Regions from separate parts of the Paenibacillus sp. FSL R5-0914 genome, predicted to be linked through region 2. Evidence: predicted binding sites of a transcription regulator. Region 2 holds the regulator's gene; the other holds the start of a gene.
What was found. The regulator LexA, encoded in region 2, represses DNA repair genes until DNA is damaged. The targets are predictions, from matches to a motif close to CGAACATATGTTCG.
Positions count from the first base shown of each region.

Region 1: addB (helicase-exonuclease AddAB subunit AddB) is a predicted target of LexA. The motif match lies at 2,879-2,892, and genes of this name have one in related genera.

Region 1 covers NZ_JBBORH010000001.1:2,477,285-2,484,416, forward strand. Annotated here, with positions in the region: gene MKX60_RS10850 (class I SAM-dependent rRNA methyltransferase) at 1-394, shown strand, start outside; gene MKX60_RS10855 (DUF4097 family beta strand repeat-containing protein) at 857-1,531, opposite strand; gene MKX60_RS10860 (MerR family transcriptional regulator) at 1,929-2,729, shown strand; gene addB (helicase-exonuclease AddAB subunit AddB) at 3,023-6,535, shown strand; gene addA (helicase-exonuclease AddAB subunit AddA) at 6,538-7,132, shown strand, end outside.
Region 2 covers NZ_JBBORH010000002.1:1,368,122-1,375,253, reverse strand. Annotated here, with positions in the region: gene MKX60_RS22235 (DUF5316 family protein) at 1-52, shown strand, start outside; gene MKX60_RS22230 (DUF4352 domain-containing protein) at 319-942, shown strand; gene MKX60_RS22225 (cupin domain-containing protein) at 1,076-1,576, shown strand; gene MKX60_RS22220 (MBL fold metallo-hydrolase) at 1,573-2,355, shown strand; gene MKX60_RS22215 (hypothetical protein) at 2,481-3,059, opposite strand; gene MKX60_RS22210 (hypothetical protein) at 3,294-3,674, opposite strand; gene MKX60_RS22205 (L,D-transpeptidase) at 3,824-4,162, opposite strand; gene lexA (transcriptional repressor LexA) at 4,436-5,062, opposite strand; gene MKX60_RS22195 (LysM peptidoglycan-binding domain-containing protein) at 5,358-5,771, shown strand; gene MKX60_RS22190 (DUF896 domain-containing protein) at 5,881-6,090, shown strand; gene MKX60_RS22185 (hypothetical protein) at 6,140-6,667, shown strand; gene MKX60_RS22180 (HAD family hydrolase) at 6,701-7,132, shown strand, end outside.

The sequences.
Region 1 (7,132 bases), on a different contig from region 2:
AAATGCTAAATCCGGAGGCAAAACAACCAAAACGGATACTTCCAAACCGATGACAGCAGGTGGAGGTAAAACTTGGGATGTAGTTATCCTAGACCCTCCAGCGTTTGCGAAAACTAAAAGTGCAGTAGCAGGTGCTTGCCGTGGTTACAAGGATATCAATCTACACGGCATGAAGCTGGTGAACGAAGGCGGATATTTGGTTACTGCAAGTTGTTCTTACCACATGCAGCCGGATCTATTCCTTGAGACAATTGCCGACGCAGCTAAAGATGCAGGTAAAGTATTGAGACTTGTGGAATGGCGTGCCGCAGGCAAAGACCATCCGCAGATTCTAGGCGTTAACGAAGGACACTATCTGAAGTTTGCGATTTTTGAAGTGCGGAGTAAGAAATAAGCTGGCTGTTCAAATATAAGTAATGGATTTTAATCCGTAAAGGAGTCTTCGATCGAGGCCTCTTTTTACGGATTTTTTGCTATGTTCTAAGAAGAGTAAGATTCGGGATTAACAAGGTATGTCCGCTTAGTCCGAAAAGTTGCCAAAACAGCACGAAATTCATGAATAGCGACTCCTGAATCCGAATGTAATCCAGAAAGTATAAGCCGCTGTAGTACGGCTTATACTTTATTTTGATGGAAGTTACGATCAAGCTTAATTTTGGGCCTCGGGTACATCATAAGATAATCGATGTACGAGTCGGATCAACAACTTTATCGAGGTGATTTTCCATTACAAGAGGGATATTTTATCGGTCATAGGCCGGTGGAATAGTCGAAGAGGTAGGACCAGAAGTTTCAAAAGTGAAACAGGGGTTATCCCTTGTATTTGATTTCATACGAGCCAATATTTAACTACTGGCTACTCAGAAAATTGTAAGGTAATATCGCCGTTATTTGTATAAGCAGATAATTTTTTCGAACCATTCTCTTTATTGGCAGGCAAATTGCTATCTCCTTTCTTTACCTTGCTTAAGATCGCGAAATCATCATATGACCCTGAAATTGAACCGCTAATATTTCCGTTTTTTGTTTCAAGGGTTATAGCCGTTCCTACATTCAATTTGTCCAGTTGGATATTTCCGTTATTTATGTTTACTTCCACTGTCCCTAAAAACACGATTGTTGGTAATACAATACTTTCATTTGATGTTTTTAAAGTTAAATTTTTTAAAGTTGCATCAGGTATCGATACCTGAATAGTTCTGGTTACTTGCGAGCCTTTTCCTCCGATATAGTCGTTCCATTCCTTATTACTGTCACTTACCATTGTCAGTTCTTTATCCTCAGATAGATCAATCTTGTAAAAATCTTTCTCACTTTCATAGTAAACAATATGAATTTGTTCATCTTTAGATTGGAGGATATTTATTTTTTTGTCCTTTACATCAATTGTTAAGGTATCAATCTTTTGGGCAGGTATGATGTAATTTTTTTCCTCCATGGAAGTGGAGTCGGAGGAACATCCTGCTAATGATATCAATAGTGTCACCAATATGCCTATAGTAGTTAGTAATTTTTTTGCAGTACTTTTCATTATAAAATGCTCCTTTGTTAAATCATTTTTCTTTTAAATATAGCCAGTCCTACGAATGCCAATCTTAAGCTGCTATGCAGACAAGTTCCGATATGCAACAAAGCATTAGAGTTGAACATAATGATCTTGAAAAAGTCTACCCAAATATGTTGCAAGGGTTGGATTGGAATAAATACACAAAATGATAGTCACTAAAGTAGGATCTGTCAGCCAACCATACCAATATGACTGCATAGACAGCAATACATGTTTGATAATCCTTTGATACATGATTTAGTTCTTCATATTTGCCTTCCTCTCTGGTAATAAATTCATTTTGTATTTCGTTGCGTTTATCAGTCGCATATGTTTTAATCATCATAAACTTTTGTGTTACAAAAAGGTCAAGAGGGTAGATATGAACAACTATTTTACAATTAAGCAAGCAGCAGAGATCGTAGAGATGACCACTGAGACCTTACGGCACTATGATCGTATTGGATTAGTCAAGCCATGCCATAAAGATGAATTGTCGGGATATCGATACTATTCCGAGCAGGAGCTCGTAAAGCTGCAAACCATTGAACTGCTCAAAGCAATGGATCTTACTTTAATGGATATTAAAGATATTTTGCAGCAGAATGATCTCTCTAAAGTAATTGCATTTCTAAAACAAGCAGAAAAAAGAGCAGACGATAAAATTGCTCGTCTGCATTATGCAAAATCGAAAATTAAACGTGCCTATCTACATTATGAAAATAAGTTCCACGACGGTTATAGTCAAAGTGAAAATTACTTTGTCAGACACATAGAGGAAAGGGTAATTATGCTTTCGAATAAAATGGAAAGCCCCACACTTAAGAATTTATGGGACTATCACAGACATTTCTATCAACAAATTGAAACGTCTCTGCATTCACAATTTCTGTTTGAAGATATGGCAGGAATGTTCACGACTGAAGGAATAACACGATTATTTGCTGTTTGCTTGAAATATCCGTCTTTAGAGGGGCTGACTGTGCTACCAGAAGGGGACTATCTGTGTGCAATTTGTACCGAAGAGAATAAGAATGCTGTATTACAAAATTTACTTGAAAGGGCAAAGACGGAATACGATGTGTGTCCAGATTTTGTTCTTCATAACATTATTGTGACTGGAATATTGCAGTGGGATTATCAGATACAACTGTTCATTAAGAAGGAAAAGAGAAATGTTTGATTGAAAGTCGCTAATTTAGCGGCTTTTTTTGATTAAGGAATCACGTTTCTTGCTTAACAAACTAGAAATACTAAACAGCAAGTCACCAAAATACAATAGTTGCTGTTTACTTCGTAGCTTTTTTATTGTAAATCATTAGAAAATACTAGCAAACGCATGTTCTGATATGTGCAGCTATGTTATACTGAGGGGACGAGGAACGACTGAACTTTTTCATTTGAACATTATCAAACGGTGAGTATTTCACCTTGTATCATATACATTTTCTCCGCTACGGAAGGAGTCTATCATTTATGTCGGTAACCTTTTTACTAGGCCGCTCTGGTAGTGGCAAGACAACAAAAATATGGGAGTCTATTTCTTCTTCATTAGAGAAGGAGCCTCTTGGCGCGCCGATCATTATTCTTGTACCGGAACAAGGTTCCTTTGGAGCAGAACGGGGGCTTTTGACCGTAGGGAATGTGAAGGGAAGCATTCGGGCGCAGACACTGAGCTTTTCTCGGCTTGCCTATCGAGTGAAACAGGAAACTGGAGGCAGCGCTAGTCTGCCGATCAGTGAAGAAGGTAAAAAGATGTTGATTTACAAAATCATCAGTCGCCGTAAAGAGGAACTGAAATTATTCGGTGCCTCTGCCGACAGACCGGGTTTTGTCGAACGGTTGAATCAACTGCATACGGAGATGAAGCGTTGCTGCTTGGCTTCCTCTGATTTAGAGGAGCAGTTATCCGCAATGCGAGGCGCTATTGCAAGAAGTCCTATTCTTGAAGGCAAGCTGGATGATTTACAGCTGGTATTCAGCGATTTAGAGAAGGAAATGTCACGCCTCTATATCGACGAAGAGGATCGTTTAGCGGAACTAGCTGAGCATATTCCTGATTCCTCTTACATTCGCGGGTCGGAGATTTGGGTAGATGGGTTCCACGGCTTTACCCCGCAGGAATTCGTAGTGCTTCGAGAATTGATGCAGCAAGCATCGAAGCTGACCGTGTCCCTTACACTTGATCGTTCGTATCCCTATGGAGATCAGTTGAATGAGCTTGAATTGTTTCACCCAACTGCGGTTACTTACATTAAACTGCGTGGAATAGCTGAAGAGCTGGGCATTGATGTGTGGGACGAGCTTCTGGAGCCAGCGGTTCTTCCGCGTTTTGAAGAAAGTCCTGTTCTTGCTCATCTCGAAAGGGGATATGACCGCCGAAAGGTCTGGATGGGTGCAGATGAACTGGCAAATGAAGCGATATCTATAGGCGCAGCAGTTTCTCATAGAGCAGAGGTTGAGGGAGCACTGCGTGAAATGATCAGACTGGCGCGAGATGAAGGTGCAAAATATGGTGAAATGGCCGTATTGATGCGTAATATTGGAGATTACGAGCAACTGATTAAACCGTTGTTCCAAGATTACGGAGTACCTTTTTTTCTGGACCAGAAGGTAAATGAGCTGCACCATCCATTGGTAGAGTTTGTACGCTCCGCATTGGATGTGGTGCGTCGACGCTGGCGCTTCGAGGATGTATTCCGCTGTGTAAAGACAGAGCTTTTGCTACCGCTGGACGGTAGTATTACGCGTGAGGATATGGACGCCTTAGAGAATTATGTGCTGGCTTGTGGTATTCAAGGGTATCGCTGGACGGATGGCCGTTCATGGAAAGGGATTCCTAGCTTGTCGCTGGAAGGCGGCAGACAGATGGATGAAGAACTGCTTGCTACAATGGAGCGATGCCGTGCTAGTATAACGGGACCTCTATTTGCTTTTGAGAAACGGATACAGAATAGTAGAAGCGGCCTTGAACTATGTACCGCAGTGTACAAGCTGCTTGATGAGACGGATGTTGCCCGAAAGCTGGAGAAACTTAGTGTCGGTGCTATGGAGAAGGGGCAACCCGAGAAGGCTAGAGAACATAGTCAGCTGTGGGGTGCAGTGCTTGATCTGCTAGATCAGATCGTCGAGATGATGGGCAACGAGAGACTTGAATTTGATGTGTTCACCGGAGTCCTAGAGACAGGACTTGCTGAGCTTAAGATGGGACTTGTTCCTCCCGCGCTCGATCAAGTACTGGTTGGTAACATGGATCGGACTCGACCAACGGGAGTTAAATACGCTTTTTTGCTTGGATTTAATGAAGGTGTTGTGCCTGCGCAGTTTAAGGAAGATGGAATTCTCTCGGAAGGCGAACGCTCTGTGCTTGAGAACGCCGGTATGGAGCTTGCTCCTGATGCTTCTCGTAAGCTGCTGGACGAGCGGTTTTTGATCTATAATGCGCTAACGACAGGAAGTCGAAAGCTCTGGATTAGCTACGCCACTGCTGATGATGAGGGCAAGGCGCTTCTTCCCTCTGAGGTAATCCGTCATTTGCATAGAATGTTCCCAAGGGTTCATGAGCACAGCTTGGCAGCACTTCCACCTGCAGGACTACCAGAAGAAGTCAGAGATTCCATTCACCTCGGTTACATTGGTCATCCAGAACAGAGTCTTCGTGCATTGATTATGCAGCTACGCCAGTGGCGCCAGGGGACGGAGATACCTGAATTATGGTGGGATGTGTATAACTGGTTCGCTGCTGATGATATTCGTAGTCTCGAATTGAAACGTCTGCTCAGTTCATTGTTCTACCGTAACGTGGGAACGAAGCTAAAACGTGGAACAAGCCTTAGATTGTACGGTGGATCGACACTGCGAGGCAGTGTGTCCCGGATGGAGAAGTTTGTTGCTTGTTCCTTCTCCCATTTTGCATCTTACGGACTTAGACTGAAGGAACGCCAGTTATATAAGCTGCAAGCACCTGATATTGGACAACTGTTCCATGCTGCGTTAAGTGACATGGCGGTAAGACTGAAAGAAGAGGGCCGCGGCTGGGGAAGCTTGTCTCCAGAGGAATGTCGGCGTGAGGCAAGTGAGACGGTAGAACGTTTATCGCCGATGCTGCAGGGTGAAATTCTGATGAGCTCTAAACGTTACGGATACATCTCACGCAAGCTGAAAAATATTGTTGGACGTGCTTCTGTAATTCTGGGCGAGCATGCCCGCCGAGGCAGCTTTGAGCCGGTAGGGCTGGAGCTGGATTTTGGACCGGATAAGGAGTTGCCTCCTTTAAGAATTACGCTGCCGAATGGCTGTGTGATGGAGGTTGTTGGACGGATTGACCGTGTAGACATGGCCCGAGGAGAGAATGGAATTCTTCTGCGGGTGATTGACTATAAATCGAGTCAAAAAGACCTCAAGCTGCACGAGGTGTACTATGGATTATCGCTACAGATGCTGACCTATCTGGATGTGCTGCTTACGTACTCGGAGCAATGGCTCGGGCAACCGGCGCTTCCAGCAGGGACACTGTATTTCCACGTACATGACCCACTGTTAACCTCATCTAACGGGATGAACAAGGAACAGGCAGAACAAGAATTGCTGAAACGCTTCAAGATGAAAGGACTGCTTACAGCAGACCGCGAGGTAGTATCCCTGATGGATATGACTTTAGACAAAGGGTATTCTTCTATCGTGCCTGTAGCAGTAAAAGCTGATGGCAGTTTTTATAGTAGTGCTTCTGTAGCTACACCAGAGCAATGGGGACACTTATTATCATCCGTTCGGGGAACTATCTCGGATATCGGGACACGCATTACGGAAGGTGATGTGGCGATTGAGCCATACCGGATTGGGCAAGAGACAGCCTGCACATTCTGTTCCTTTAGACCCGTCTGCCAGTTCGATGATGCCGTGGAAGGCAATGGGTACAACAATCTGGGTAAGCCAGGGAAGGACGTTATTTGGGATCTGCTGTCCCGCAAAGGAGGAACTACACCGTGAGTATGAAGTCTGAAATAGAAGCGAAACCGGAAGGAAGCATATGGAGTGATGACCAGTGGCGCGCCATCGCTGAGAGCGGTGATGATATCCTCGTTGCCGCGGCGGCAGGTTCCGGTAAGACAGCGGTACTTGTAGAACGGATTATTCGCAAAATCAGCAAGGAAGAGAATGGCTTTAGCGTAGATAGATTGCTAGTAGCTACGTTTACCAAAGCTGCTGCTGCCGAGATGCGCCAGCGGATTAGGGAAGCACTAGATCGGGAGCTTGAGGAGAATGGAGAGAATGACCATTTACGCCGTCAGCTGTCGTTGCTCGGGAAAGCCTCGATTACAACACTACACTCCTTCTGTCTGGAAGTGATCCGGCGTTATTATCAGATTATTCCTATAGATCCTGGTTTCCGTATCCTGAACGAACATGAAGCAGAGATGATGCGGCAGGAGCTGCTTCAAGAGCTACTGGAGGAAAAATACGGTGAAGTAGGTGAAGATGGCGCGGATAGCGTATTTGTACAGCTTGCTGACTGGTTCAGTGGTGAACGCAGCGATGATGCGGTACATGCGCTCATACAGCGACTGCATGATTATGCACGCAGCC
Region 2 (7,132 bases):
TTTAGGAGGGGTTCTTTCCTTGGCTATAGCTGGACTAGTATATTTGTTGTGATATTTACCACACTCAAATTCAAGAGTGGTAAAGAGTGCAATACATGACTTTTTACTAGAACCTTTAGACCCTTGATGTCGTTGCCGTTGATGTTTTTTATATTTATAGTTCTAGTAAAATGGAATTTAATATAACAGTCACAATTATTCTTATCATCTGACATTATTTTATATTTTTCTTGCAAAGGTATATCTTTCATAGGATAATATGGGTATATTTTCCTAGCAAAAGTTGGAAGTGGATATTATCTGAGAGGAAGTAGAATATTGAAAACAAAGAAACCTTTTTTTAAAAAATGGTGGTTTTGGCTTATTATTGTTTTTGTTGTAATAGGGGTGATTGGATCACAGGGGAATGATAGTGAACCTACAGTATCAAAATCAGAACCAGCAGTGGCAAAGGTAGATGATACTGCAGCAACAGAGAAACCGGTCGAAAAGGAAAAGCCTACCAGCAAGCCTACAGAAGAGCCAAAGGAAACGATGATAACTGAAGTTGGACAAACCATCACAACTAAGAATTTTAAGCTTACAGTTGAATCTCTGGAAAAGCCTAAGGGAAATGATTATGTACAACCATCAGAGGGTAATGAGTTTGTAGAAATCGGAATTATACTTGAGAATATTTCCAGTAAAGATTATATGGTAAGCTCTATGCTAATGTTCAATGCATACCAAGACAGCTTCTCCATAAATGAAGATCTCTTGGCTCATACTTTGGATAGTCAAGTAGGAACAATGGACGGCGCTTTAGCTGCAGGAAAGAAAATTCGTGGCAAACTAGCTTACCAGCTTCCTAAGGATTGGAAAGAACTTGAAATCAATACTGATTTTACGGTTTTAAGTTTTAGTTCAGATGGAGAAATCAAAATCGTTCTTCAAAATAAATAGGATATTTCACATATAAGAGTCTCGCCAAAGCTGGCGGGGCTTTTTTTATTATTAAACCTGATAATCTGCATTTACATAAAGTACCAAACCGATTATATTGAAAGAAAAGCGTAATGGATGAGGGGTGTTATATTTGGCGAAGATTTTTAATGAAAATACAGTTTCATTTAAACAAAAGTTATCTCCGATCCCTGAGTTTGCTTGGCATACGAGTGAGAGGTTAGCTGAGATCGCAAATTCTAAACATCTTGTCTTCGACATAAGATCGCTTGATCCAGATAAGTATTCCTTTCCTTATCATTTTCATAGAAACGCTGAAGAAATATTTGTGATTTTGACGGGAAAAGCGATGTTAAGAACTCCCGAGGGTTTTAGTGAGGTTTCTGAAGGTGATGTACTATTTTTTGAAATAGGACCTGAAGGAGCGCATCAACTTTATAATCATACGGATGCCCCTTGCAAGTATCTTGATCTCCGAACGAACCAGGGCATAGATGTTTGCGAATATCCGGACTCAGGTAAAATCAACATTCTCCCCTATCAAGAAATTTATCAGGCGGATCAACAAGCGGACTATTATAAAGGAGAAGAGCAGGTAAGGGAGAAATGGAACGGAATGGAGGATCACACTTGATTCAAGATCGATGGTTCACAGTCACGAAAATTGATCCAATTACTTATGCAATCAGTGAATATGGACATTGGGAAAAGGTGCACTCTTTTTTGTTGTTAGGGAAAGAACAAGCGGTGTTGATTGATACGGGATTAGGCATCGATAATATAAAAAGAATAACGGATCAGTTAACGGATTTACCTATCGCTGTCATCACTACGCATGTGCATGCAGACCATATAGGCAGTCATGGACAATTTGAGACGATCTATGTTCATAAAGAGGATGAGGATTGGCTAATTAATGGAATACGAGGTTTGACCCTTGCCCAGATCAGAAAAGATATGAGCCGAGATATTACTCTTCCTGTTCCTGAGACATTTGATCCTAATAGGTATACGCCTTATCAAGGGAAACCAACAGCTCTATTGCGAGAGGGAGATGTGCTTAATTTAGGCGGGCGTAGATTAGTAATTTACCACACACCGGGTCATTCGCCAGGTCATATTAGCATCTTTGATCATGCCAACGGGTATCTGTTTACAGGGGATTTGTTGTATGATGTTACGCCAATTTATGCTTTTTATCCCTCTACTAGTCCGGCAGATTTAGTGGCTTCTTTAGAAAAGATTGCGCAAATTCCAAATGTATCTCAAGTATTCGGCTCTCATAATACGTTGGGTCTAGATCCAGCTATTTTGCAAGAGGTTATGAAGGCAGTTCGTGAACTACGTGAACGGGATCTTGTCGCTCATGGTACGGGCATTCACCGATTTAACGGATTTAGTGTGCAATTTTAAAATGAATGTTGGATGCAGCGAAAACGGCCCTCTCAAAAGGACCGTTTTTTTGTCTTTCCTTAAGGTTTTCAAAATTTCTAATTGGGAAAGGTAAAGTGAAGTAATAATAGGCGGAAGGGGGGCATTCATTCGGATACGATCGACCTGAAGAAAGCATGTAATTGTTGGACTTGGGAGTAAGCTTCTTTGTATTGATTATCGGATTGTTGAATGGGCAATAAGCCTGGCAAGAAGGAAATACTATACACAGGTATTTCATTGCTGTTCATGTATATTTTAAGCGTAAGTTCCTCAATAACATCAGCCTCTTCGTCAAAGCTATTAACCACATTAATATCCGCACTTGAAGCAGTTGATTTGCTGTTTTGTTGTCGTTTAGATACTTTTGAAAGGGTTAGTGCGTTAACAACAATCTCTGATCCCATTATATTGTCGAACGAGTATAGCTTTGCTATTGCTTTTTTGCTTGTTTTCGGATTGCTGGTACCTATTGCTATTTTTTTATAAGGTTCATTAAGGGCGATCAAGTGAGATTGATTGGGCGGAATGAATGTTTTGGTGAATATAATATTAAAAGATGAGGTTGCGTTTAACAGCTTAGAAAGTTCAGAAGAAGTAGATAGTTTTTTTAATTCTATAATAACGGCACTTAGAATTAAGACTCCTCCTACAATGGCAAACATATACATTAAGAAAATCAGCATGTAATCACACCTCCAATGATCTCAGTAGAGCAAGATTTATTGCTTATTGAAAGATATGCCTGAATTCTCTCTACTAGTATCTGTTAAGAGCGAAAATCGTGGGAATTTAGGAAACGACTACTGATTAGAAAAGAGAAAGCACCCAGAGATCTGCCGATTTTGCAAGCTGAGTGCAAAATTGGGGCAACTGCTGGAGTGCTTTGTTGAGAGCTTTTTAAAATAAATATGTCAAGATCATAAGAAATTGAAGGCTGTGATTTGATCAGTATAAACAATTAGCTGTTTGTATTCGATCGGAGATTCATAGTGAGTATAGGGTCTTACAGAAACATCATTAAGGACTACAAAGTTATAGCTGAAATTTTTATCGGGATGTTCCGCACCTAAATAAGATATGTATTCATCTACAATGACATCATCCATTAGAGATTTTAAGTCAAAAACATCCTCTTTATTGGAGGTGGAAGGGGAGATGGTCCCTTGAATACTGCCGAATGAGGTGAGTAAATTTACTTTTTTTCCACCCGCTTGATCGTTATTTAACAATAAGCCAGAGAGTTTAACAAGTGCATCGACTTTAAAATCGACGAGGGTTCTAATTTTTGAGTTGTTCAAAACGAGACACTTCCTTTCAATTTGAAATCCTGTTAACATTATTCGACATATAACCACATAATTCCTATTAGGTCATCAAAAATACATAAATACAAACACGCCCCCTCCATTGAACCATGAGTGAGGCGTGTTTATCTATAGAGATAGATTTAATTCCTGATCGTTACTCGTGTTCCAATCGGTACAATCGCAGCTAGTGCTAACACATCTTCATTGTACATACGAATACAACCGTGGGATACTTCGTGCCCTATGGATGAGGGATCATTATTTCCATGTATCCCATAGTGAGGCTTAGATAGCCCCATCCAAAAGACCCCAAATGGACCACCTGGATCGGGTTGTTTGTTGATGATTGTGAATTCACCGAGTGGTGATTGAGTTAACATTTTACCGATTCCGACTGGGAAGCCCCTGATCACAATGTCGTTATCAAGAAGATAAAGCATACGCTGCGTCAGATCAACTATAATCCGGTAATTTGGCATTGTGCAACACTCCTTTCTAATTAAGATATGAGGAGGATGCCTAAACGGTTATTCATTAAAAATGGTCATTTTAGCCTATGAGAACAAATGTTCTGTAATTGATAAATGGAGTTTGATAACAATAAAAAAGCTATTCTGCATTTGCAGAACAGCTTTTTTAAAAAAATAAAAGAAAGTATATATTTTTACGATATACCCTATCCTTATACTTCTCGTAGAAACGGATACCGTCCTTTAGGACGGTATCCGTTTTCGCTAGGTAGGAGTGCAAACTTAGTGGATATCTCGAAATAATCCGATAACTCTGCCGAGAATGGTTACGCGATTAAGGCGAAGAGGCTCGTACGCCGGATTCTCCGGCTGAAGACGTATATGATCACGTTCTTTATAAAAAGTCTTAACGGTTGCTTCATCTTCTTCGGTCATAGCTACAACGATATCTCCGTTATCAGCCGTTTGTTGTTGACGAACAATAACATAGTCGCCATTCATAATCCCAGCTTCGACCATACTGTCACCTTGAACCGATAACATAAATACTTTGTTATCTCCAACATAGTGAGTTGGAAGCGGGAAGTAGTCTTCAATATTCTCAGTAGCAGTGATAGGAACCCCGGCGGTAACCTTACCTACGACAGGAATGCGAGCGACGGTTTGCGCGAAATGATGGACATTCTCGGAATCCTCTTGGCCAAGCAATTCTATCGCACGAGGCTTCGTTGGATCTCGACGGATAAGTCCCTTCTTCTCTAGCCGATCTAAATGACCGTGAACTGTGGAGCTGGAAGCAAGACCAACAGCTTCTCCAATCTCCCGGACGGAAGGAGGATAACCCTTGCTGCGGACTTCGCTACGTATAAATTCCAGGATCGCCAGCTGGCGACTTGAAATCTTTGACATTGGAATCAACCCCATATAGTAATGTTTGGGAAAATTATAACATAGAACTACCGTTCGCACAAACATAAGTTCTAACTATTATAAATATTAATTCGAAAGAGTTAATAAATGGTAGTCTTGTATTGATTGCGTTTCCTTCATCTAAACGATAAGAGTGATTCTTTATATGAAGAATATGGTAAATATTAACCTCTGAAAAAAAGAGAACAATTGTTCTAAAATAGTATTGAAGAAAACACATGTTCGTGTTATTATAATTTCAAAAGTAAGAACAAGTGTTTGGAGGATGATATTCATGTTAAAATACAGTACATACCGTAGCATCTACGATAAAGCCCCAGTGGTTGAATCTTTAGGACATAATCCTATTACCCGTTATTCAGCTCAGATTAAAGAGATTACAGAGTTTTTGCTTGAAGGCTTGATGCGTTTGTTCCGTAGAGATTTTGTTATTAAACTGACATTGATCATCGTGCTCGTACTATCAGGACTTACAGTAGTAGGTAATGTATTTGCAGGATCTACTACTTTAATGAAGGATGAGAAGCGCGTAGTGGTTGAACGTGGAGATACACTTTGGAGTATTGCTCTTGAGAATAAACCTTCTGATATGAAAACGGCTGTATATATAGAAGGAATTAAAAAATCCAATGGCATTAAAGGTAGTCAGATTAATGCTGGAGATATTCTCACTTTACCTATATATTAATATTCTAAGAACATAATAAGAGGACATGAAGAGCTTGCAGGGAGTAAACCTTGACAAGCTCTTTTTCTCATGGCAGAGTTAGAATTAATTTATAAGGGGAGGGAAAGTTTTGAATATTGATGAGTTGGTCGCGCGTATTAACGAATTGGCACGCAAACAGAAGAGCGTAGGCCTTAATCAAGAGGAAACGGCGGAACGCGCCAAGCTTCGTGAAATTTATTTGGGGAATATTCGCAATAACTTCCGAGCACAATTGAATACGATTGAATTGGTTGATAATGATGAGCATGAACAAGGTAACAAGGGGCGTAAGCATTAACACCCTGTTCCTTTTCATAGATATTACTGGATGACTAGGGGGAACGCATATGGCCCGTTCTTGGGAAAGAATGGTTCAACGCAACACGCAGCAAATTAATAAGCAAAGAAAGAAACAGGGGAAGGAAACGATTTACGCATCTAAATCTAAATCTCCTGGTAAGAACAGTGAAACCTTTAAAGGCCGTAACATTGCATTTCCATTAGTGTTATTAGTGCTTGGTACTATGTTTTGGATGGTTGGTTCAGTGGACCAGGCCAAAGGTAATGGTATGCTTATGAACTGGCTAGGAGTCGTTTTGTACTACTTACTAGCGGCACTTCTGTTCTTCCGACGTCCGTACTTGAAGGTAGAGAATGCTAGACTATCTACTATAAAATTCAACCGCGAACGTTATCTGCCAGCTTCTGATATTGAGAAAATCATCCTTTCGCGTGGAGCTGTTGTAATTAAGCATAAAGGCAAACGCACGAAATGGATTTTTACCAGACTTATGAATCGTTATGATACCAATGCAATGGGGACTCGACTGGAAGCATTCGCAAAAGCTCACCAAATTGAAGTAGTTCACGAATAGAAATTAACCAGCCATGGGAGAGGGAGACCTGTAATGCCAATTTCCGCCGTACTATTTGACCTTGATGATACACTGCTCTGGGATGATCGGAGCGTTAATGAAGCATTTCGTTCTGCATGTGAAGCCGCTGGGGATACGATTGATCCACAAGAACTGGAACTTGCGGTGCGTAAAGAAGCCATTGGACTATATGAATCCTACGAAACGAACCCGTTTACAAAGATGATTGGGATTAATCCGTTTGAAGCACTTTGGGGGAACTTTACTGCAGGTGAACAGCCGGAATTCCGTCAATTGGAGCAGCTTGCACCGGGATATCGTAAAGAGGCATGGCGTCGTGGTCTTGCAGCACTTGGTGTAGAGGACGAAGCTCTTGCTGAGACATTAGCAGCCAAATTCGCAGCAGAGCGTAGAAATCGACCTTACATCTATGAAGAAACGATTCAGGTGCTTGAAGAACTGAAG